Regions from separate parts of the Streptomyces sp. NPDC017529 genome, predicted to be linked through region 3. Evidence: riboswitches for the same ligand, from Rfam matches in the RefSeq annotation. Region 3 holds a riboswitch; each other region holds the start of a gene.
The links. A riboswitch is a leader RNA that binds a small molecule or an ion and turns the genes downstream of it on or off. The one in region 3 is predicted to bind cobalamin.
Positions count from the first base shown of each region.

Region 1: it holds a riboswitch for cobalamin, as region 3 does, so the genes downstream of both, ACH4K4_RS04755 (CbtB domain-containing protein) here and ACH4K4_RS31510 (FecCD family ABC transporter permease) in region 3, are expected to answer to the same signal.
Region 2: it holds a riboswitch for cobalamin, as region 3 does, so the genes downstream of both, ACH4K4_RS12655 (ribonucleoside-diphosphate reductase subunit alpha) here and ACH4K4_RS31510 (FecCD family ABC transporter permease) in region 3, are expected to answer to the same signal.
Region 4: it holds a riboswitch for cobalamin, as region 3 does, so the genes downstream of both, ACH4K4_RS29985 (CoA-acylating methylmalonate-semialdehyde dehydrogenase) here and ACH4K4_RS31510 (FecCD family ABC transporter permease) in region 3, are expected to answer to the same signal.

Region 1 is NZ_JBIRJY010000002.1:237,624-243,151, reverse strand. It holds gene alaS (alanine--tRNA ligase) at 1-1,463, opposite strand, end outside; gene tsaD (tRNA (adenosine(37)-N6)-threonylcarbamoyltransferase complex transferase subunit TsaD) at 1,514-2,587, opposite strand; gene ACH4K4_RS04760 (histidine phosphatase family protein) at 2,685-3,281, opposite strand; cobalamin riboswitch at 3,392-3,535, shown strand; gene ACH4K4_RS04755 (CbtB domain-containing protein) at 3,572-3,799, shown strand; gene ACH4K4_RS04750 (CbtA family protein) at 3,814-4,587, shown strand; gene ACH4K4_RS04745 (CAP domain-containing protein) at 4,629-5,198, opposite strand; gene guaD (guanine deaminase) at 5,438-5,528, shown strand, end outside.
Region 2 is NZ_JBIRJY010000004.1:431,883-437,410, reverse strand. It holds gene ACH4K4_RS12665 (TolB family protein) at 1-998, opposite strand, end outside; gene ACH4K4_RS12660 (TolB family protein) at 1,081-2,427, opposite strand; cobalamin riboswitch at 2,727-2,868, shown strand; gene ACH4K4_RS12655 (ribonucleoside-diphosphate reductase subunit alpha) at 3,029-5,482, shown strand; gene ACH4K4_RS12650 (ribonucleotide-diphosphate reductase subunit beta) at 5,485-5,528, shown strand, end outside.
Region 3 is NZ_JBIRJY010000018.1:88,504-94,031, forward strand. It holds gene ACH4K4_RS31500 (DsrE family protein) at 1-266, opposite strand, end outside; gene ACH4K4_RS31505 (FABP family protein) at 513-1,076, shown strand; cobalamin riboswitch at 1,072-1,212, shown strand; gene ACH4K4_RS31510 (FecCD family ABC transporter permease) at 1,378-2,409, shown strand; gene ACH4K4_RS31515 (ABC transporter ATP-binding protein) at 2,409-3,203, shown strand; gene ACH4K4_RS31520 (ABC transporter substrate-binding protein) at 3,212-4,267, shown strand; gene ACH4K4_RS31525 (Fur family transcriptional regulator) at 4,289-4,768, shown strand; gene ACH4K4_RS31530 (YgfZ/GcvT domain-containing protein) at 4,788-5,528, shown strand, end outside.
Region 4 is NZ_JBIRJY010000015.1:151,091-156,618, forward strand. It holds gene ACH4K4_RS29980 (acyl-CoA dehydrogenase family protein) at 1-1,115, opposite strand, end outside; gene ACH4K4_RS29985 (CoA-acylating methylmalonate-semialdehyde dehydrogenase) at 1,121-2,620, opposite strand; cobalamin riboswitch at 2,825-3,006, opposite strand; gene ACH4K4_RS29990 (RNA polymerase sigma factor) at 3,055-4,200, opposite strand; gene ACH4K4_RS29995 (YciI family protein) at 4,209-4,616, opposite strand; partial or broken gene aceA (isocitrate lyase) at 4,965-5,528, shown strand, end outside.

The DNA of each region.
Region 1 (5,528 bases), on a different contig from region 3:
ACCGGCCCTTGGGCGCCGAGGACGGCCAGCACCTTGGAGTCGGTCTCCAGGGTGTCCCAGGCTCGCCAGTCGGTGGGGCCGTGCTCGTCCAGGACCGTACGGAGGGCCGACGTGTCCACGGCGCCGCCCGACTTGCGGGCGCGCGCGTCGGCGCGGGCCCGTTCGCGCTGCTCGCGCATGAGGGCCGCGAAGCCCTCGCGGTCCACCTCTACGCCCTGTTCGGCGGCCATCTCCAGCGTGAGGTCGATGGGGAAGCCGTAGGTGTCGTGGAGGAGGAAGGCTTGTTTGCCGGGGAGGGAGCGGCCGCCCTCCGCCTTGACCCTGGTGACGGCGGTGTCCAGGACGGCCGTGCCCTGGCGCAGGGTCGCGCGGAAGGCGTCCTCCTCGCCGGCGGCCTGGTCGGCGATCCGGTCGTAGGACTCGGCGACCTCCGGGTAGCCGGCGGCCATGCAGTCGCGGGCGACCGCGAGGAGTTCCCGCAGGGCGCGGTCCTCGTAGCCGAGCTGGCGCATCGAGCGGACGGCGCGGCGCAGGATGCGGCGCAGCACGTAGCCGCGGCCCTCGTTGCCGGGCGTGGTGCCGTCGGCGAGCAGCATGAGGGCCGTACGGACGTGGTCGGCCACGACGCGCAGCCGTACGTCGTTCTGCTCGTCGTCGCCGTAGCGGACGCCGGCGAGCGCGGCGGCGCGGTCCAGGATCGGGCGGGTCTCGTCGATCTCGTAGAGGTTGTCGACGCCCTGGAGGAGGGTGGCCATCCGTTCCAGGCCCATGCCGGTGTCGATGTTCCGGCGGGGGAGTTCGCCGAGGATCGGGTAGCCGGACTTGCCGGTGCCCTCGCCACGCTCGTACTGCATGAAGACGAGGTTCCAGAACTCCATGTACCGGTCCTCGTCCACCTCCGGGCCGCCCGCCCGGCCGAACTTCGGCCCCCGGTCGTAGTACAGCTCCGAGCAGGGGCCGCACGGTCCCGGCACGCCCATCGACCAGAAGTTGTCCTCGTCCCCGCGCGAGACGATGCGCTCCTCGGGCAGGCCGGAGATCTCGCGCCACAGGGCGCGCGCCTCGTCGTCGGTGTGGTGCACGGTGACCCAGACGCGGTCGGGGTCGAGTCCGTACCCGCCGTCGGCGATGGGGGTGGTGGACAGCTCCCAGGCGAAGCGGATGGCGTCTTCCTTGAAGTAGTCGCCGAGGGAGAAGTTGCCGTTCATCTGGAAGAAGGAGCCGTGCCGGGTGGTGCGGCCGACCTCTTCGATGTCCAGGGTGCGCACGCACTTCTGCACGCTGGCCGCCCGCGGCCAGGGCGCCGCCATCTCGCCGGTCAGATACGGCTTGAAGGGCACCATGCCCGCGTTGACGAACAGCAGCGTAGGGTCCGGTGTCGGCAGCGGGGCGCTGGGGACGACGGTGTGGCCGCGCTCGGCGAAGAAGTCGAGGAAGCGGGTGCGGATCTCGGCGGTACGCAAAGGGGGCTCCGGGCGGTCGGGGGAGGAGGTGGGGGCGGGCGCGGCGGCTGTTACGCGGCGGCCTGCGCTGCCCTGGCCACCGGGTGCAGGGCCGCGTACTCCAGCGGCGCCGACGGGTCGGTCGAGAGGTCCAGCGGAGCCGGCTCGGCGCCCGCCCGTACGAGGAGGTCACCGACGGCGGCGATCATCGCGCCGTTGTCCGTGCACAGCCGCAGGGGCGGTACCCGCAACGTAATGCCCGCCGCGTGGCAGCGCTCCTCGGCGAGGGACCGCACGCGCGAGTTGGCGGCGACGCCGCCCACCACTACCAGAGTGCCCACGCCGTGCTCCTTGCAGGCCGCGACGGCCTTGCGGGTCAGCACGTCGGCCACTGCCTCTTGGAGGGAGGCCGCGCCGTCCGCCACGGGCAGCTCTTGGCCGGAGTGGCGTTCGGCCCAGCGCGCGGCGGCCGTCTTCAAACCGGAGAAGGAAAAGCCGTACGGGTCGTCGCGCGGCCCGGTCAGCGGGCGCGGGAACGCGACGGCCTTCGGGTCGCCCTCGCGCGCCGCCCGGTCGATCGCCGGTCCGCCCGGGTACGGCAGCCCGAAGACCCGCGCCACCTTGTCGAAGCACTCCCCGGCGGCATCGTCGAGGGTGTCGCCGAGGTGCACGATCGGGTCGCGTGCGAGGTCCCGTACGAGGAGGAGGGAGGTGTGGCCGCCGGAGACGATCAGCACCATGCAGGGGTTGGGGAGCGGGCCGTGCTCCAAGGTGTCGGCGGCGACGTGGCCGGCGAGGTGGTGCACCCCGTACAGCGGCACGCCCAGCCCGTAGGCCAGGCCCTTGGCGCCGGCCAGGCCCACCTGGAGGGCGCCCGACAGGCCGGGTCCTGTGGTCACGGCCACCGCGCCGATGTCGGCCATGGTCAGGCCCGCGTCGTCGAGCGCGCGGCGCACGACGGGCGTCAGGGAGTGCACGTGCGCGCGGGCCGCGATCTCGGGTACGACGCCGCCGTAGCGCGCGTGCTCGTCCATGCTCGACGCCACCGCGTGCCCGAGCAGCTGCCCGTCCCGGACGATTCCCGCCCCGGTCTCGTCGCAGGACGACTCGATGCCCAGCACCACTGGAGAGCCTGGAGATGCCACCGCACCGCTCCTTCGTTCCCGATTCCCGCCGGATCCGTTATTGCGAGTGATGTGCAATAACCGGTTCCGTCCAGGATACGGCGGCCTGCGCGCTCCCTCAGGGCGCCTGCGGCGCCGTCCCCGGCCCGAGGTTCCCCGCCATCCGCACGTTCCACCGCCCGTCCCGCCCGCTCAGCACCGTCACGGCCAGTGGCGGTACGTCCACCCGCCAGAAGGACGAGGGCGGGGCCCCCAGCGCACACGCCACGGACGCGCGTACGACGTCCGGCTCCACTACGGCCACGACCCGGCCGCCCTCCGCCGCGAGACCCGCCAGCCAGTCCGCCACCCGGCCCAGCAACTGGGCCAGCGTCTCGCCGCCGTGCGGAGCGCTGTCCGCGTCGGACAGCCAGGCCGCGACCGCCGCGGGCTCGGCGGCCAGCACGTCCTCCAAGGCCAGGCCCCGCCAGCGGCCCATCGCGCAGCCCGCCGCGCCCGCGTCCGGGACCGCCCGCAGGCCGAGCGCCTCGGCCGTCTCCCGGCAGCGCGCGGAAGGGGAGGCCAGGGCCCGGTCGGCGGGCAGGGCGGCGGCCGCGGCGCGTACGGCGCGGGCCCGGCGCAGTCCGTCCGGCGTCAGCGGTTCGTCGGCCGGGAAGCGCACCGTGCGCAGGGCTTCGTCGAAGGAGGGTGAGAGCAACGTCACCCGGGTTGTCATGGGCACCTCTTCCGACGCGGTACACCTGATGGCGCACAAGGGGAACAGCGGGGCGCGCGACCCCCACCGTGCGTCCGCGGGCCCGCCCGCGGGGTCTTTTCCCCGCCGCCGCCACGCGGTACGTTCCCGATGATATTGACGATGACATGACGGAAGCCGGTGGAATTCCGGCGCGGTCGCGCCACTGTGAGCCCGGACCGGTCCCGTACGGGGCCGCCGGGCGAGCCAGACCCGTCCTGCCATTACGACTCCCACCCACCGGGACGCGAGTTCCCCCAGGAGGTCCTGCCATGGCCCAGTCCGCCGTGCCGCCGTCCACCGGCCCCGCCGCACCCGCCGCGCCCGCCACCCTGCCGGTCAGGACGGTCCTGCCCTGGGCGGTCTTCGGCGGCGTGCTCATGCTCGTCCTGCTCTACTTCGTCGGCGCCGAACAGGGCGCCACCTCGCTGCTCTCCGGTACCGACGTGCACGAGTGGGTCCACGACGGTCGCCACCTGCTCGGCTTCCCCTGCCACTGACCGGGGGCCCGCAGATGAACTCCGTCACCGTCAGATCCCTCCTGGCGCGGGGCATGCTGGCCGGCCTCGCCGCCGGCCTGCTCGCCCTGCTCGTCGCCTACCTGCTGGGCGAGCCCCAGGTCGACGCCGCCATCGCGTTCGAGGACGCGCACGCCCACGAACACGAGGCCGAAGTCGTCAGCCGCGCGGTGCAGTCCACCGCGGGCCTGGCGACCGGCGTCCTGGTGTACGGCGTCGCGCTGGGCGGGATCGCCGCCCTGGCCTACTGCTTCGCGCTGGGACGCGCCGGCCGCTTCGGGCCCCGCGCCACCGCGCTGCTGCTCTCGGGCGCCGCGTTCGCCGCCGTCTACCTCGTACCGTTCCTGAAATACCCGGCCAACCCGCCGTCGGTCGGCGACCCCGACTCCATCGGCAAACGCACCGCGCTGTACTTCCTGATGATCGCCCTCAGCGTGCTGCTGACGATCGCCGCGGTGATCCTCGGCAAGCGGCTCGCTCCGCGCCTGGGCGCCTGGTACGCGACGGTCGCGGCGCTGGCCGCCTTCGCCGTGGCCGTCGGCCTCGCCTACGCGTTCCTGCCGGCCGTCAACGAACTGCCCGCCGACTTCCCCGCCCTGCTGCTGTGGAAGTTCCGGGTCTCCGCGCTCGCCGTCCAGCTCGTCCTGTGGGCCGGCTTCGGCCTGCTCTTCGGCGAACTGGCCGAACGGGCCACCCGGCCGCGCCGGACCGTCGCGGCGGCCGCACCGCCGCGCGGCACGGAGAGCACCGCGGCACCGTCCCCGAACTGAGGACCCGGGGCGCCACCCGGCCGGGTGGCGCCCCGGAACCCTCAGGCCGGTGCGGCGAGCAGCAGGGTCCACCAGGGGCCGCGGTCCCCGGCGTTGACGCCCACGCCCGCGTGCCGGAACGAGCAGTCGGCCAGTACCTCCCGGTGCTCCGGGCTGCGCACCCATGCCCGCGTCACCGCGGCGGCGCCGCGCTGGCCGCGCGCGATGTTCTCGCCCGCGCGCCGCCAGTCGTACCCGACCGCCGAGAGCCGGCTGCCGGGCCCGGAACCGCCGCGTTCCCGATGGGACAGCGAGCCCTCGCGTGCCATGTGGTCACTGTGCCGCTGGGCGGCCCGCGTCACCGTGCGGTGCGCCCGTACCGGACGGCAGCCGGCCCTCGCGCGCTCCCGGTTGACCAGCCGGACGACGGCGGCCCTGGTCGTCTCGGCCGTACGGACGGCCTGCGCGGCGCGGTAGGCCTCCAGCCGGTCCGCCCGCACCGGCATGCCCGCCGACTTCGCGTCGGCGGCACCGCCCGCCGCGAGCCCCGCCAGGATCAGCAGCGCCACGGCGGCCCGCACCGCGTACCACCCCGCCCGGCGGCCCGTTCCCTGTCCCGTACGCCCACCCATGCGGCCCCTGTTCCTCGGCTGTCACGACCCGGTCGCCGAACCGGCCCGGGGCCCGGCGCCCGTCCCCGGCACCGGCCCGGTCCCGCCCGGCACCGTCCGGTCACAGTGTTGCCGCCGCCGCCCCCACCTCTGTCGTCCCCGGCCGATACCCGACCCGTTCGGCTGTACGGGCCCCCGCCGCTGACGCGCCCCGGCCCCGTACCGAATCCGCCCCCACGGGAACGGGTACGCGACCGGCCATGACCACGACCCCGCCGGCCGCCTCCGCCGTCCGCGGCCCCCTCGTCCGCTTCCGTGCCGACCCCTTCCGCACCGGCAACGCGCCGGCCC
Region 2 (5,528 bases), on a different contig from region 3:
CCCTTGGCGAGGTCCCGTACGAACAGGTCGGCCTTGCCCGCCGGGTGGCCGGGCACCACCTCCGCGTACTGGCTGGAGAAGACCGCGTGGCGGCCGTCGGGGCTGAGCGAGGCGTTCCAGGCGCCCACCGTCTCGCCGGCCGAGCTGAGGCTCGCCACGCTCGTGCGGCCGGTGTCCAGGTCGTGCAGGAAGAACGGGTAGCTGTGCGGCCTGCGCGGGCCTGGCTCCCCGGGGGCGGCCTGGGCCGGGGCCGGGGGCAGGTTCTGCGCCTTGGAGATGAAGCCGACCTTGCGGCCGTCGTAGCTGAGCACCGGGGCCGCCGAAGGGCCGTTCGCCTGCTCGCCGGTGACGGAGACGCTGACCCGCGTCACGGTGCCGGTCCCACGGTCCCGCACGAAGATGTCCTGGGCGCCGTTGGTGTCGCCGGGCACCAGGTCCGCACGGCTGGAAGCGAACGCGACGGACCGGCCGTTGGCGCTGATCACCGGCATCTGGGAGCCCTGTCTGCCCTGCGGCGGGCGGCCGTCGAGCGTCACGCTCTCGGTCCGCCCGGTCCTGCGGTCGCGGACGAAGATGTCGGTGTCGGCGTTGGTGTCGCCCGGGACGAGGTTGGCCGCGTCGGACGCGAAGGCGACGTACCGGCCGTCGGCGCTGATGGTGGGCGAGGACGACCAGGAGTCGGCCTGGGTGCCGTCGCTCGCCACGTTGACGCGCTCGACGACGCCGGTTTTCAGGTCCTTCACGAAGATGTCCGGCTGCCCGTTGGTGTCGCCGGGCACGAGGTTGGCCGCGGTGGAGTCGAAGGTGACGTACCGGCCGTCCGCGCTGAGCGCCGAGCCGGCCGAACCCCCTTCGGCCTGCGTGCCGTCGGCGGTGACGCTGGCACGTTCGGTGCGCGGCGCGGGCTGGGCGCCGGCCGTCGCCGCGGGCAGCAGCGCGGCCAGCGCGCACGCCCCTGTCACGGCGGCGAGTCTTCGTACGGTGCGGGTGGTCCTCATGGCGGGTTCCCCTCCTGGTCGGTGCATCGGTGCATCGGTGCGTCGGTGCGTCGGTGCGTCGGTGCGTCAGTGCGTCGGTACGTCAGTGCTGCAACCGCCGGACGAAGACGTCGCCCGTGTCGTTCGTGTCGCCGGGCACCAGTTCGTTGTCGCGGGAGTCGAAGGACGCCAGCCGTCCGGTGGCGTCGGGGGTGATCTCGTTCGTCCAGGAGTCCGACTGGGCGCCGTCCGCGCCGACGTTGATCCGCTCGACCCGGCCGGTGCGCAGGTCGCGGACGAAGCCGTCCGCCTGCCCGTTGGTGTCGCCGGGCACGAGGTTGGACGCCATGGCGCTGAAGAAGAGCCACCGGTTGTCCGCGCTGAGCCGCCCGTCGGCGGACCAGCCGTTGCCCTGGGCCCCGTCGTGCGCGCGGGACAGCAGCCGGGTGGTGCCCCGTTCGAGGTCGCGGGCGAAGACGTCGTACGTGCCGTTGGTGTCGTCCGGCACCACGTCGGCGGCCACGGCTTCGAAGATCGCGTAGCGGCCGTCCGGGCTGAGCCTGGGGAACGGTGACACGCCGACCACGGCGTCCTCGGAGCTGAGGCTCGCCACGCTCGTGCGCCCGGTGCCCAGGTCGTGGACGTACATGGGGTCCTGCGGCGGCGGGCGGCGGAAACCGGGCCCGGCGGGGGTGAGGTTGGTCGCCGTGGAGGTGAACGACACCCGGCGGCCGTCGGCGCTGAGCGACGGGAAGCCGGACGGGCCGTCGGCCTGGCTGCCGTCGCTCGCCACGCTCACCCGTTTCGTCGTTCCCTTCTGCACATCGTGGACGAAGACGTCCAGGCGCTCGTTGGTGTCGCCGGGTACCAGGTCCGCGCGGTAGGAGCCGAAAGCGAGGTACCGGCCGCTGCCGCTGACGGCGAAGTTCTGCACTCCGAAGCCGTACGGCGAGGTGCCGGCGCCCGCCGTGGGGCTGGTGGTGCGCCCGGTCCGGCGGTCGTGCACGAAGACGTCGCCCTCGCCGTTGGTGTCGCCTGCCACCAGGTTCGACGCCGAGGAGTAGAAGGCGACATACCGGCCGTCCGCGCTGATCTCGGGCGCGCCGGACAGGGCGTTGCCCTGCGTGCCGTCACTGCCGACGCTGACCAGGTCGACCTTTCCCGTCCGTAAATCCTTGACGTAGACGTCCTGCCGGCCGTTGGTGTCGGCGGGGCCCAGATTGGTGGCGTCCGAGGAGAATGCCACGAACCGCCCGTTCGCGCTGAGCCGCGGATCGCCCGAAAAACCGTTTCCCTGCGTCCCGTCCGCGGCGACGCTGACCCGCTGGGTGGCCGGGGCCGCCACCCCCTCCGCGACGGCCGTGGCGGGCAGCGCGCCTGCCATGACGCAGGCCCCCGCCATCAGCCCGGCCATCCGGACCGCGCCACGCGGCGCACCGGTTCTTCGCATGTCTCCCCCCTCACACTTGTCCCCCACCCGCCCCATCGGACGACAGAGCAGACAAGGAGCCAATACGCTTCAAGGGTCCCGGTCAACGCGTCAGGGATGTTCCGCGCCACCAATACGCCCCCTGCATCAGCCCCCGTCCAGGCGCCCCCCGAACCGCCCCGCGGCAGGCCGGAAGCGGCCCCGTGGCGGGCCGCAGGGCGCCCCACAGGGCCCGGAAAATGACCTCGGAGCGGCCCCCGAATACCACGGCTTCGGACAAGACCGTCGCAACGCGACACAAGATATGGGGGTGGGTGCACGAGGCGGCACAAGATGTATGCTCGTGCTCGCTGTCGTCGCAGGGGAATCCGGTGCGAATCCGGAACTGTCCCGCAACGGTGTACGAAGTGCGTAAATCCGCACCCGTAAGTCCGAAGACCTGCCCACAGTACGCCCGCGCCAGGACCGGCGCGGTCGTCGATACGTCCGGGTCTCGCGGGTTGGGCCGGTGGACGCTGCGCGGTGTGCCCGCGTGCCCCTTGCCGTGCCGGGGGTGCCGCACGCCCGCACGCGACCGTCGCGCTTCTCCCCCAGGCCCCCGCCGAGTGAGGGAGAGCAGCACGTGACCATCGCGCCAACGGAGCCCGCAGCAGCCGAGCAGGTCGTGCAGCCCGCGAAGGACACGCAGCCCCGGCAGGGCGCCGACGGCCGGGCCGAGGACGGCCCCGGCGCCGCCCTGCTGCGCACGCTGACCGACCTCACCGCCGACCTGGCCGCCACCGACCCTGGCAAGATCGCCGCCGCCGCGCTGCGCGGCCGCCACCCCGGTTCGGACGAGGCCGAGCTGCGCTCCCTGGCCATGGAGGCCGCGGCGGGCCTGATCGGCGACGAGCCGCAGTACTCCAAGCTGGCCGCCCGCCTGCTGACCCGTGCCATCGCGGAGGAGGCGGCCGCGGAGGGGGCGGTCGCCTTCTCCGCCTCCGTCGCCACCGGCCACCGCGAGGGCCTGATCGCCGACTCCACGGCCGAGTTCGTGCGCACCCACGCGGACCGCCTGGACGCGCTGGTCGACCGCGCCCTGGCGGACGGCGCCGACGACCGGTTCGGCTACTTCGGCCTGCGCACCCTGCACTCCCGCTACCTGCTGCGCCACCCGATCTCCCGCCAGGTGATCGAGACCCCGCAGCACTTCCTGCTGCGGGTGGCCTGCGGCCTGGCCGAGGACCACAGCGAGCGGGCGCTCGCCGACGTCGCCGAGCTGTACCGCCTGACCAGCACGCTGTCGTACCTGCCCTCCTCGCCCACCCTGTTCAACTCCGGCACCCGCCACCCGCAGATGTCCTCCTGCTACCTGCTGGACTCCCCGCTGGACGAGCTGGACTCGATCTACGACCGCTACCACCAGGTGGCGCGCCTGTCGAAGCACGCCGGCGGCATCGGCCTGTCGTACTCCCGGGTCCGCGCCCGCGGCTCGCTGATCCGCGGCACCAACGGCCACTCCAACGGCATCGTGCCGTTCCTGCGCACCCTGGACGCCTCGGTCGCGGCCGTGAACCAGGGCGGCCGGCGCAAGGGCGCCGCCTGCGTCTACCTGGAGACCTGGCACGCGGACCTGGAGGAGTTCCTGGAGCTGCGCGACAACACGGGCGAGGAGGCCCGGCGCACCCACAACCTCAACATCGCGCACTGGATCCCCGACGAGTTCATGCGCCGCGTGGAGGCCGACGCCGACTGGTCGCTGTTCTCCCCCAGCGACGCGCCCGAGCTGGTGGACCTGTACGGCGACGAGTTCGACGCCGCGTACCGCAAGGCCGAGGCCGAGGGCCGCGCCGTCAAGCAGATCCCGGCCCGCGTCCTGTACTCGCGGATGATGCGCACCCTCGCGCAGACCGGCAACGGCTGGATGACCTTCAAGGACGCCGCCAACCGCACCGCGAACCAGACCGCCGAGCCCGGCAAGGTCGTGCACTCCTCGAACCTGTGCACCGAGATCCTGGAGGTCACGGACGACGGCGAGACGGCCGTCTGCAACCTCGGCTCGGTCAACCTCGCCGCCCACCTGGGCAACGAGGCCGGCGGCTGGGAGGAGGCAATGGACTGGGAGCGGCTGGACGCCACCGTCCGCACGGCGGTCACCTTCCTCGACCGTGTCGTGGACATCAACTTCTACCCGACCGAGCAGGCCGGCACCTCCAACTCCCGCTGGCGCCCGGTGGGCCTGGGCCTGATGGGCCTCCAGGACGTCTTCTTCCGGCTGCGGCTGCGCTTCGACTCGCCCGAGGCCCAGGAGCTGTCCACCCGCATCTCGGAACGGATCATGCTCGCGGCGTACGAGGCGTCCGCCGACCTCGCCGAGCGGCACGGCCCGCACCCGGCCTGGTCCGCGACCCGCACGGCCCGCGGCGTGCTGCACCCCGACCACTACCCGAACGCCGAGCCGCGCTGGACGGACCGGTGGGACGCGCTGCGCACCCGTATCGCGGCGACCGGCATGCGCAACTCGCTGCTGCTGGCCATCGCGCCGACCGCCACCATCGCCTCGATCGCGGGCGTCTACGAGTGCATCGAGCCGCAGGTCTCCAACCTGTTCAAGCGGGAGACGCTGTCGGGTGAGTTCCTCCAGGTCAACGCGTACCTGATCGAGGAGTTGAAAGCGCTGGGCCTGTGGGACGCCCGGACCCGTGACGCGCTGCGCGAGGCCAACGGCTCGGTGCAGGAGCTGGACTGGATTCCCGCCGAGACCCGCGAGCTGTACCGCACGGCCTGGGAGATCCCGCAGCGCGCGCTGATCGACATGGCGGCGGCCCGTACGCCCTACCTCGACCAGAGCCAGTCGCTGAACCTGTTCATGGCCTCGCCGACCATCGGCAAGCTCAGCTCGATGTACGCGTACGCCTGGAAGCGCGGCATCAAGACCACGTACTACCTCCGCTCGCGTCCGGCGACCCGTATCGCCCAGTCCGCGCGCGGCACGGGCGGGGGCGCGCAGACCGCTCCCGTACCCGCTCAGGCGGCCGATCCCGAGGCCGTCGCCTGCTCCCTGGAAAACCCCGAGTCCTGCGAGGCATGCCAGTAACCATGACTACCGCACCCGAGAAGAACGACACGCCCGAGACGACCGC
Region 3 (5,528 bases):
CCGCGGCGCGCCGCGCACTGCGTGCACACGGTGATGGTGCCGCCGCCCGCCGTGATCGAGTCGATCAGGTCCGGCAGCGGCGCCGCGTGCGGCAGCTCGAACTCCGCAGCCCGCCCCGGCAGCGCGAACCACGCCGACTCCCCGGTCAGCCACAGCGAGACCTGCACCCCGCTCGCCACGGCGACCGCCGCCACCGTGAACGCCTGGGAACAGCGCTCGGGAGCGTCGGCCCCCGCCGTCACCTTGATCACCAGCTTCTTCGCCATACGGCCACTCTAGGGCGCGCGGCGGACCTCACAGCGCTGCCCTGAGCCACGCCGACTAGACTCGCTCCCGGTCCGTAATACCTCACTCCGTCCGAGGAGCGCGCTCGTGCTTGAGGCAGTCTTCACCACCCTGCTCGTCCTGGTAGCCGTCGGCGTCGTCGCTTTCGCCGGGCTGACCTGGAAGAAGCTGTACCAGGGCCAGCGCTAGAGACCAGAAACCTCCCCTAATACAGATCGCCTGAGCTCATGATCGAGATCCCGTCCGACCTGAACCCGGCCCTCGTGCCCCTCGCCTTCCTGCTCGGCAACTGGGAGGGCGCGGGCGTCGCGGACTTCCCCGGTACCGAGAAGTGCAACTTCGGCCAGGAGGTCACCTTCACGCACGACGGCCGCGACTTCCTCGAATACACCTCGCACAGCTGGGTGCTGGACGGTGAGGGCAAGAAGGTCGCGCCGCTGGAGACCGAGGCCGGCTACTGGCGCATCGACAAGGACCGCAAGGTCGAGGTCGTGATGATCCGCGACGGTGGCGTCGCGGAGGTCTGGTACGGCGAGCTGGCCGACCAGAAGCCGCAGATCGACCTGGCCACCGACGCCGTCGCGCGCACCGCCGCCTCGGGCCCGTACAGCGGCGGCAAGCGCCTGTACGGGTACGTGAACAGCGACCTGATGTGGGTAGGCGAGAAGACCACCCCCGAGGTGCCGCTGCGCCCGTACATGTCCGCGCACCTGAAGAAGGTCGTCGACCCCAGTGAGTGGGCCAAGGACCTCAAGGACCTGCCGGACGACGGCATCGCTTTCTTCAAGTAACAGCCGTCTTCCCAGCAACGACAGACGCAGAGCGCCCCGCGGGGAAAGTCCGGTGAGAGTCCGGCGCTGACCCGCAACGGTGAGCGGAAACCTCCTTCCGCCAGCCCGATCGCCCGCGGGGGCGCCCGTTCCGACAACTCGCCGTGGACTGCGAGGGGACGCCGCCGCCGGCCTCGCGCCTCGGACCACGGCCCCTTCCCGTACGGACGCGGCCCGAGCCGAAGGCGCTGGTCCCTTGGCCGCCCCCGCCCGTACCGCCGCTCCCCCGGCCCCAGCGACGGCGCCGCGCCGCCCAGCGCCGCTGCGTACCGGCCCGCTGGCCGCCGGGCTCGCCGCCGCCCTGCTCGGCTCGCTGCTGTGCGGCGTCGGCCTCGGCGCCTCCGGCGTCGGCTGGGGCGACGTGCTGCGCTACCTCGGCGCGGGCCTGAGCGGCGGCACCATCTCCGCCGACGAGGTCTCCGCCTACACCATCGTCTGGGAGCTGCGCTTCCCCCGCGCCGTGCTGGCCGCCGTCGTGGGCGCCGGGCTCTCCGCGATCGGCGTCGCCGTCCAGGCGCTGGTGCGCAACGCGCTCGCCGACCCCTTCGTGCTCGGCGTCTCCTCCGGCGCCGCGGTCGGCGCCAACGCCGTCCTGCTCTTCGGGTCGCTGGCCGCGCTCGGCGTGTGGGCGCTGTCCACCGCCGCCTTCTGCTCGGCGCTGCTGGCGATGGCGCTGGTGTACGCGGCGGCCCGCAGCGCGCACGGGCTGACGCCGCTGCGGCTGGTCCTGACCGGCTCCGCCATGTACTACGGCTTCTCCGCCCTCTCCACCCTGATGGTGTTCGCCGCCGACCGCGGCGAGGCCGCGCGGTCCGCGATGATGTGGCTGCTCGGCAGCCTCAGCGGAGCGGGCTGGGGCTCGGTGCCGATCGCCGCGGCCGCGGTGGCCGCCGCGCTGGTCTACCTGGTGGCCTCGGCGGGCCGCCTCAACGCGCTGGCCATGGGCGACGAGTCGGCCGCCGCGCTCGGCGTGGACCCGGGGCGGCTGCGCCGGGAGCTGTTCGTGGTGACGGCGGGCGTCACCGGCGCGGTGGTCGCGGTCAGCGGGGCGATCGGGTTCGTCGGGCTGATGGTGCCGCACGTGACGCGGATGCTGGTGGGCGCCGGGCACCGGCGGGTGCTGGCCGTGGCGCCGCTGCTGGGCGCGGTGCTGCTGGTGTGGGTGGACATTCTGAGCCGGGTGCTGCTGGCGCCCGTGGAACTGCCCGTCGGAGTGATCACCGCCGTCATCGGCGTGCCCTGCTTCGTCCTGCTGATGCGGCGCCGCGGCTACTCCTTCGGAGGCGGTGCGTGATGCGGATCGACATCGACGCGGTGTCCGTGGACGTGGCCGGCGCCCGGCTCGTGCACGACATCACCCTGCACGCCGGCAGCGGCCGGGTCGTCGGGCTGGTCGGGCCCAACGGCAGCGGCAAGTCCACCCTGCTGCGCTGCGCCTACCGGGCACTGCGCCCGGCCGCCGGCACCGTGCGGCTGGACGGCGCCGACCTGCACGCCATGGGCGTACGCGAGGGGGCCCGGCAGCTGGCCGCGCTGCCGCAGGAGTCGGCGACCGAGTTCGGTTTCACGGCCGCCGAGGTCGTCGCGATGGGGCGGCTGCCGCACCAGCGCGGCTCGGGGCGGCCGAGCGCCGCCGACACCCGGTTGTGCGAGGAGGCCCTCGCGCGGTCCGGCGCCGCCCACCTGGCCGAGCGCTCGTTCCTGAGCCTGTCCGGCGGCGAGAAGCAGCGGGTGCTGATCGCCCGCGCGCTGGCCCAGGAGCCGAAGGTGCTGGTGCTGGACGAGCCGACCAACCACCTGGACATCGCGCAGCAGTTGGAGCTGCTGGCGCTGGTGCGGGACAGCGGGCTGACGGTGCTGACCGCGCTGCACGACCTGAACCTGGCCGCCGGGCACTGCGACGAGCTGTACGTCATCTCCGGCGGCCGCATCGTCGCCTCCGGCGCCCCGCACGACGTGCTGGACACCGAGCTGCTGGCCGAGGTGTTCGGGGTGCGCGCGCACCGCGTACCGCATCCCGAGACCGGCGCCGTACAGCTGCTCTTCGACCGCCTGCCCGCCCGTACCGACCCGCCGACCACCCCGTGAGGACCCCCATGCGCACCCGCCACCGCTCCGCCGCCCTGCTCACCGCCCTCGCGCTCGCCGCGCTCACCGGCTGCGGCGCGCAGGTCGCCGAGGGCGGGAAGGACGGCAAGGACGGCTCGGCCGAGGCGTCGGGCGCCGGATCGGGGCACTACCCGGTCACGGTCGAGAACTGCGGTACGAAGACGACGTACGACAAGGCGCCGCGGCGCGTGGTCACCAACGACATCGGAATCGCCGACATCATGTTCGCGCTCGGTCTGGAGGACCACATGGCCGGGTACGTCACGCCGGAGTACCGGGGCGACATCGACGCCGTCGCCTGGAAGGACGCGTACGCCAAGGTGCCGTGGCTGTCCAAGAAGGCGATCACCAAGGAGATCGCCCTGGACGCCAGGGCCGACCTGGTCTTCGCGGGCTGGAACTACGGCTTCGGCGAGGACAGCGGCGTCACGCCCGCGTCCCTGGAGAAGCTCGGCATCGGCAGCTACGTGCTCACCGAGTCCTGCCGCAACGGGACCGACGGCGGCCGGGACCGCGCCCGCGGCGTGATGCCGCCGCTGGACGCGCTCTACACCGACCTGCGGACCCTCGGGAAGATCTTCGACGTCGAGGACCGGGCCGAGGCGCTGGTCACCAAGTACCGCAAGCAGGTCGCCGACGCGCAGGCCAAGGCGCCCGCGGAGGGCGAGCGGCCCTCCGTCTTCCTCTACGACGGCGGCCAGGACAAGCCCCTGACCTCGGGCCGCTTCGCCGGGCCGCACGACATCATCACCAAGGCCGGCGGCGACCACGTCATGAAGGACCTCAAGGACTCCTGGACCACGGTCGGGTGGGAGACGGTGGTCGAGCGCGACCCCGACGTGATCGTGATCAACGATTACGGCACGCCGACCGCCGAGCAGAAGAAGTCGTTCCTCAAGTCGTACGCGCCACTGAAGAACGTCTCGGCGATCAAGAACGACCGCATTTACGTCATGGATTACGCCGATCTGGTGGAGAGCCCGCGCAACCCCGCGGCCGTCACCGCGCTCTCCGGCTACCTGCGCGGCGTACGCACCGGCTGACCGCCCTCCTACACTGGGAGCGTGGTGACCACCGACTGGCAGAGTGACCTCCGCAAGCGCGGCTACCGGCTGACCCCGCAGCGCCAGCTCGTACTGGAGGCCGTGGACAAGCTGGAGCACGCCACCCCCGACGACATCCTCACCGAGGTGCGCAGGACGGCGGGCGGCGTGAACATCTCCACGGTCTACCGGACCCTGGAACTGCTGGAGGAGCTGAACCTGGTCAGCCATGCCCACCTCGGGCACGGCGCCCCCACGTACCACCTCGCCGACCGGCACCACCACATCCATTTGGTGTGCCGGGACTGCACGGACGTGATCGAGGCCGACCTGTCGATCGCCGAACCGTTCACGACGACGCTCAGGGAAACGTTCGGCTTCGACACGGACCTGAAGCACTTCGCGATCTTCGGTCGCTGTGCGGCCTGCGGCGAGAAGGACACCGCGCCGGCGCCGGACGGCGGCCCGCACGCGGAGGGCGGGTCGGGGCCCGTTTCGTAGCCGGTCGTACGCTTGGGGTATGCCGCGCCAACGTGAAGCCAGTCCGCTGCTGTCGCTGCCCGGTGCCGTTCCGGCCGAGGCCCCCGACGAAGGTGTCGCCGCACACTACGGCGACCTGTTCCGTGAGCAACGCGCCCTCGCGGACGGCCGCGGCCTGGTCGACCTCTCGCACCGCGGCGTGGTCACCGTCAGCGGCCCCGAGCGGCTGAGCTGGCTGCACCTGCTGCTGACCCAGCACGTCAGCGAACTCGCGCCGGGACACGCCACCGAGGCCCTGATCCTCTCCGCCAACGGCCACATCGAGCACGCCCTCTACCTCGTCGACGACGGGGAGACGACCTGGCTGCACACCGAGCCGGGTACCGAGGAGGCGCTGATCGCCTACCTGGAGAGCATGAAGTTCTTCTACCGGGTCGAGGTCGCCGACCGTACGGACGACTACGCGGTCGTCCACCTGCCGGCCGGCTCGATCGCCGAGGCCCCGAAGGACGCGGTCGTACGGGAGACCCCGCACGGCCGGGACCTGTTCCTGCCCCGCGGTGAACTGGAGGCCTTCGCGGCGGCCAACGGCCCCGCCGTCGGCACCCTGGCCCTGGAGGCGCTGCGCGTCGAGGCGCACCGGCCGCGGCTGGGCATGGAGACCGACCACCGCACCATCCCCCACGAGCTGGGCTGGCTCGGCACCGCCGTGCACCTCCAGAAGGGCTGCTACCGCGGCCAGGAGACCGTGGCCCGCGTCCACAACCTGGGGAAGCCGCCG
Region 4 (5,528 bases), on a different contig from region 3:
AGGATCTGGTGCACCCGAAGATCGCGGACGATCTTCTCCATGCCGTACTCGCTCAGGTATCCGTAACCGCCGTGCAGTTGCAGCGCGCGGTCGGCGACGGAGTAGCCCGTGTCGGTGGCGAACCGTTTGGCCATCGCGCACAGCTGCGGCGCCTGCGGGTCGGCGCGGTCCAGCGCGTCGGCCGCCTGCCGCACCAGCGCACGGGCCGCGGCCAGCTCCGTCGCCATGTCTGCGAGCCGGAACTGCAGCGCCTGCGCGTCCAGCAGCCGGCCCCCGAACGCCTCCCGGTCCGCGAGGTAGGCCTGCGCCGCGTGCAGCGCGCTCTGCCCGCCGCCGAGGGAGCAGGCGGCGATGCCGAGCCGGCCGCCGTTGAGGCCGCTCATCGCGATGCGGAAGCCGTCGCCCTCCGCACCCAGCCGCCGGTCGGCGGGGACGCGCACCTCGCCCAGGACCACCTGCCGGGTGGGCTGCGCGTTCCAGCCCATCTTCTTCTCGTTGGCACCGAACGACAGCCCCGGGTCGTCGCGCTCGACGACGAACGCCGAGATGCCGCCCGGCCCTTCCTCGCCGGTACGGGCCATCACCACGTACACCTGCGAGGCACCGGCGCCGGAGATGAACTGTTTGACGCCGGTCAGCACGTAGTCGTCGCCGTCGCGCACCGCACGCGTGCGCAGCGCCGCCGCGTCCGACCCGGCGCCCGGCTCGGTCAGGCAGTAGCTGCCCAGGTCCGCCATCGAGCACAGGCCGGGCAGCCAGCGGGCGCGCTGCGCGTCGTCGCCGTACCGGTCGATCATCCAGGCGACCATGTTGTGGATGGAGAGATAGCCCGCGATGGACGGGCAGGCGGTGGCCAGCACCTCGAAGACCAGCACGCCGTCCGCGCGGCCGAGCGCGGAGCCGCCGCACTCCTCCCGTACGTAGATCCCGCCGAGCCCGAGCCCGGCGGCCTTGCGCAGCACGTCCACGGGGAAGTGCTTGTCCTGGTCCCAGGCCACGGCGTGCGGCGCGATGTGCTCCTGCGCGAAGTCCAGCGTGGTCTCGACGATGGCGAGCTGGTCCTCGGTGAGCGAGCTGAGCGAGGCGGCCGTGCCGGCGGTGGTCATGACGCTCATCGCGCTCAGCCCATCGTCGGGATGGTGAAGCTCGCGCCCTCCTTGACCCCGGAGGGCCAGCGCGAGGTGACGGTCTTGGTGCGGGTGTAGAAGCGGATCGCGTCCGGGCCGTGCTGGTTCAGGTCGCCGAAGCCGGACCGCTTCCAGCCGCCGAAGGTGTGGTACGCCACGGGCACCGGGATCGGCACGTTCACGCCGACCATGCCCGTGTTCACCCGGCGGCTGAAGTCCCGCGCGGTGTCCCCGTCCCGGGTGAAGATCGCCACGCCGTTGCCGTACGGGTGCTCCGTGGGCAGCCGCAGCGCCTCCTCGTAGTCGGCCGCCCGGACCACCGACAGCACGGGCCCGAAGATCTCCTCCTGGTAGATCCGCATGTCCGGGGTGACCCGGTCGAAGAGCGAGGCGCCCGCGAAGAAGCCGTCCTCGTGCCCCGGGAGGGAGAAGTCCCGGCCGTCGACGACCAGTTCGGCGCCCTCGGCGACGCCGAGGCCCACGTAGGAGCGGACCCGGTCCAGCGCGTCCCGGCCCACCAGCGGCCCGAAGTCGGCGTGCGGGTCGTCGGAGCGGCCGATGCGCAGCGCGCCGATCCGCTCCTTGAGCCGTGCCACCAGCGCGTCGGCGGTCTCCTCGCCGACGGGTACGGCGACCGAGATGGCCATGCACCGCTCGCCGGCCGACCCGTACCCGGCGCCCACCAGCGCGTCCACCACCTGGTCGAGGTCGGCGTCCGGCATCACGACCAGGTGGTTCTTGGCGCCGCCGAAGCACTGGGCGCGCTTGCCGTGCGCCGCGGCGGTCGCGTAGATGTGCGCGGCGACCGGCGTCGAGCCGACGAAGCCCAGCGCTTCGACGCGCGGGTCCTCCAGCAGCGTGTCCACCGACTCCTTGCCGCCGTGCACGACGTTGAGGACGCCCGGCGGCAGGCCCGCCTCCAGGAACAGCTCGGCCAGTCGCAGCGGTACGGACGGGGCCCGCTCGGACGGCTTCAGGATGAACGCGTTGCCGCAGGCGAGGGCCGGCGCGGCCTTCCACAGCGGGATCATCGCGGGGAAGTTGAACGGGGTGATCCCGGCCACCACGCCGAGCGGGCGGCGCAGCGAGTGCACGTCGATGCCGGTCCCGGCGTTGTCGGAGAACTCGCCCTTGAGCAGGTGCGGGATGCCCGCGGCGAACTCGACCACCTCCAGGCCGCGCTGGAGGTCGCCGTGCGCGTCCGGGACGGTCTTGCCGTGCTCGCTCGACAGCAGCCGGGCCAGCGCGTCCCGCTCGCCCTCCACCAGGCGCAGGAAGTTGAGCAGCACACGGGCGCGCCGCTGGGGGTTCCACTCGCCCCATTCGGGCTGCGCGGACGCCGCGTCGGCGACGGCCGCGGCCGTCTCGGACCGGTTGGCGAGCGGTACCCGGGCCTGCACGGTGCCGGTGTTGGGGTCGAACACGTCGCCGTAAGCACCGGAGGCACCCGGGGTGTGCTTGCCGCCGACGAAATGGGTGAGTTCGCGGACCATGGGAGCCTGCTCTCGTCAGGTGGAATCCGGGGATGGCACGGCCGGGCACCCGGGCGGCGCGGAGGGCGCGCGGACCGTGGCGGGGCCGTGGGACGCGAAGGGCGTGGAACCGTCAGCGCGCGGGCGGTGCCGCGGGCCGGGCCGGATCACCTGGGCTGTGGGTACGCACCGGTGCCATGCGTGTCTGCTCCATCCTCGTGGACAACACGGAACAACACCCGCGGCCGGTATCCTGGCTTCCGGATCACCGCGCGCCGCCCGCCTTCCCGACCGCGTTCTCGTCAGTGGCGTGTTGCTCGGCGTCGCACTCCCCGGTCACAGTGGCGGGACCACGCCGGATTCGCACCGGCTTCCCTGCACCGCGGGCCTTGGTCACGACGATATAGTTGGACGTCCTAGTAAGTCCAGGGGGTCCCGCCACGCCGCCCGGCCCGTCACCGCTTCCGGCGGGCGTTGAGGCGGGCGGACTGGCGTGTCAGATGGTCGCGTTCGGCGAGGTTGGACGCCTTACGGGCGGCTTCGGCGTACAGCCGGGCCGCCGTCGGCAGGTCGCCGTCGCGTTCGTGGAGGTATGCCGCCACCGCGGTGTGGCGGGGCAGGGAGGCGTCCAGCGCCGCCAGTTCCGCCAGGCCGGCGCGCGGGCCGTCGGCCTCGCCCACGGCCACCGCGCGGTTGAGCCGGACGACCGGGCTGCCGGTCAGGCGCGTCAGCTCGTCGTACCACTCGACGATCTGCACCCAGTCGGTCTCCTCGGCGGTGGGCGCGTCCGCGTGCAGTGCCGCGATGGCGGCCTGGGCCTGGAACTCGCCCAGCCGGTCGCGGGCCAGGGCCGCCTGGAGGATCCCGACGCCCTCGGTGATCGCCTCGGTGTCCCACCGGCCGCGGTCCTGCCCGGCGAGCGGCACCAGGCCGCCGTCGGGCGCGGTCCGGGCCGCGCGCCGGGCGTGGTGGAGCAGCATGAGGGCGAGCAGCCCCGCCACCTCGGGGTGGTCGATCGCGGCGGCGAGCTGCCGGGTGAGCCGGATGGCCTCGGCTGCGAGGTCGACGTCGCCGGAGTAGCCCTCGTTGAAGACCAGGTAGAGGACGCGCAGCACGGTGGCCACGTCGCCGGGCCGGTCGAACCGCACACCGGAGACGGTCCGCTTGGCCCGGCTGACTCTCTGTGCCATGGTCGCCTCCGGCACCAGATAGGCCTGGGCGATCTGGCGGGTGGTGAGGCCGCCGACGGCCCGCAGTGTGAGCGCGACCGCGGACGCCGGTGTCAGCGAGGGGTGGGCGCACAGGAAGTAGAGCCGGAGAGTGTCGTCCACCGCGGACGCGGGTCCGGGCGCCGGTTCCTCGTCGGCGCGGTCCTCACGCCGGCGGCGTGAGGCGTCCGCCCGGGCCGTGTCGAGGAACCGGCGCCAGGCCACGGTGACCAGCCAGCCCTTCGGGTCCCGTGGCCGGCCGGCGGGCCAGGCGCGGACCGCTTCGACCAGCGCGTCCTGTACGGCGTCCTCGGCCGCCGCGAAGTCGGCTCCGCGGCGGACGAGGACGCCGAGCACGCCCGGCGTGAGGCTCCGGAGCAGGGTCTCGTCCACTGCGGAGGTCACTCCGTGATGGTGGGCGGCGCGGCGAGGAAGGGGCGCACCTCCAGCCACTCGTGGATGGGCTTGCTGCCCGCGCCGGGGGCGGCCGACAGCTCCCCGGCCAGCTCGACGGCGCGTTCGTGGCTGTCGACGTCGATGACCATCCAGCCGGCGATGAGGTCCTTGGTCTCGGCGAACGGCCCGTCGGTGACCGGCGGGCGCCCCTCGCCGTCGTAGCGGACCCACGCGCCCTCGGGGGCGAGCGCCTGGCTGTCGACGAACTCGCCGGTCTGCTCCAGCCGGTCCGCGAAGTCGCTCATGTACTGCACGTGGGCGGAGATCTCCTCCGGCGTCCACTGGCTCATGGGTACGTCGTGGTCCGAAGCCGGGGCGCCGCGGTAGTGCTTCAGCAGCAGGTACTTGGCCATGGTGGCTCTCCTCGGTGGTGGTGCGGCCCATTGTGGTCGCGTTCACTGCGGGGACGTAGCCGGTCGCCGGTTCTCGACATCGCCGGCCAAAAACTTTTCGACTCCCCGGCGGCCGGGCCGCCGTACGGTCCTCTCCGGCCGTTCGCAACCTTGGCAAAACCCGCGCGCAAGATGGGCGGAACTTGGCCTGGGGCCACGGTTGATGGCGCCGAGTGCCACTGCCAGAGTCGGCGGTGCGGCCCCCCGGCAACATTGCTCACCCCGCTACCGGGAGATCCGGCGGGCCGCGCTTCAGCAAAGAGACGGCACTCGGTGCCGGACATTCGCACTGTTCACCGGGAGATGGTCATGGCACAGGCAGATACCAAGGCGGCCGAGGAGTTGGCTCGGCGGTGGGCGTCCGATCCGCGGTGGCGGGGCACGGCCTGTGCGCACAGTGCCGCGGATGTGGTGCGGCTGGCGGGTCGTGTGCGTGAGGAGCACACGCTGGCCCGGCGGGGTGCCGAGCGGCTGTGGCGCCTGCTGCACGAGCAGGACTACATCCCTGCGCTGGGCGCGCTGACCGGCGGGCAGGCGGTGCAGCAGGTCAAGGCCGGCCTCCAGGCGGTCTACCTCTCGGGCTGGCAGGTCGCCGCCGACGCCAACCAGGCCGGGCACACCTACCCCGACCAGAGCCTGTACCCGGCCAACTCGGTGCCCCAGGTGGTACGCCGCCTCAACAACGCCCTGCTGCGCGCCGACCAGATCGCCACCGCCGAACAGGCCGGGGACGCCACCGAGTGGCTGGTGCCCATCGTCGCCGACGCCGAGGCCGGCTTCGGCGGCCCGCTCAACGCCTTCGAACTGACCAAGGCGCTGATCGAGGCGGGCGCGGCCGGCATCCACTACGAGGACCAGCTCGCCGCCGAGAAG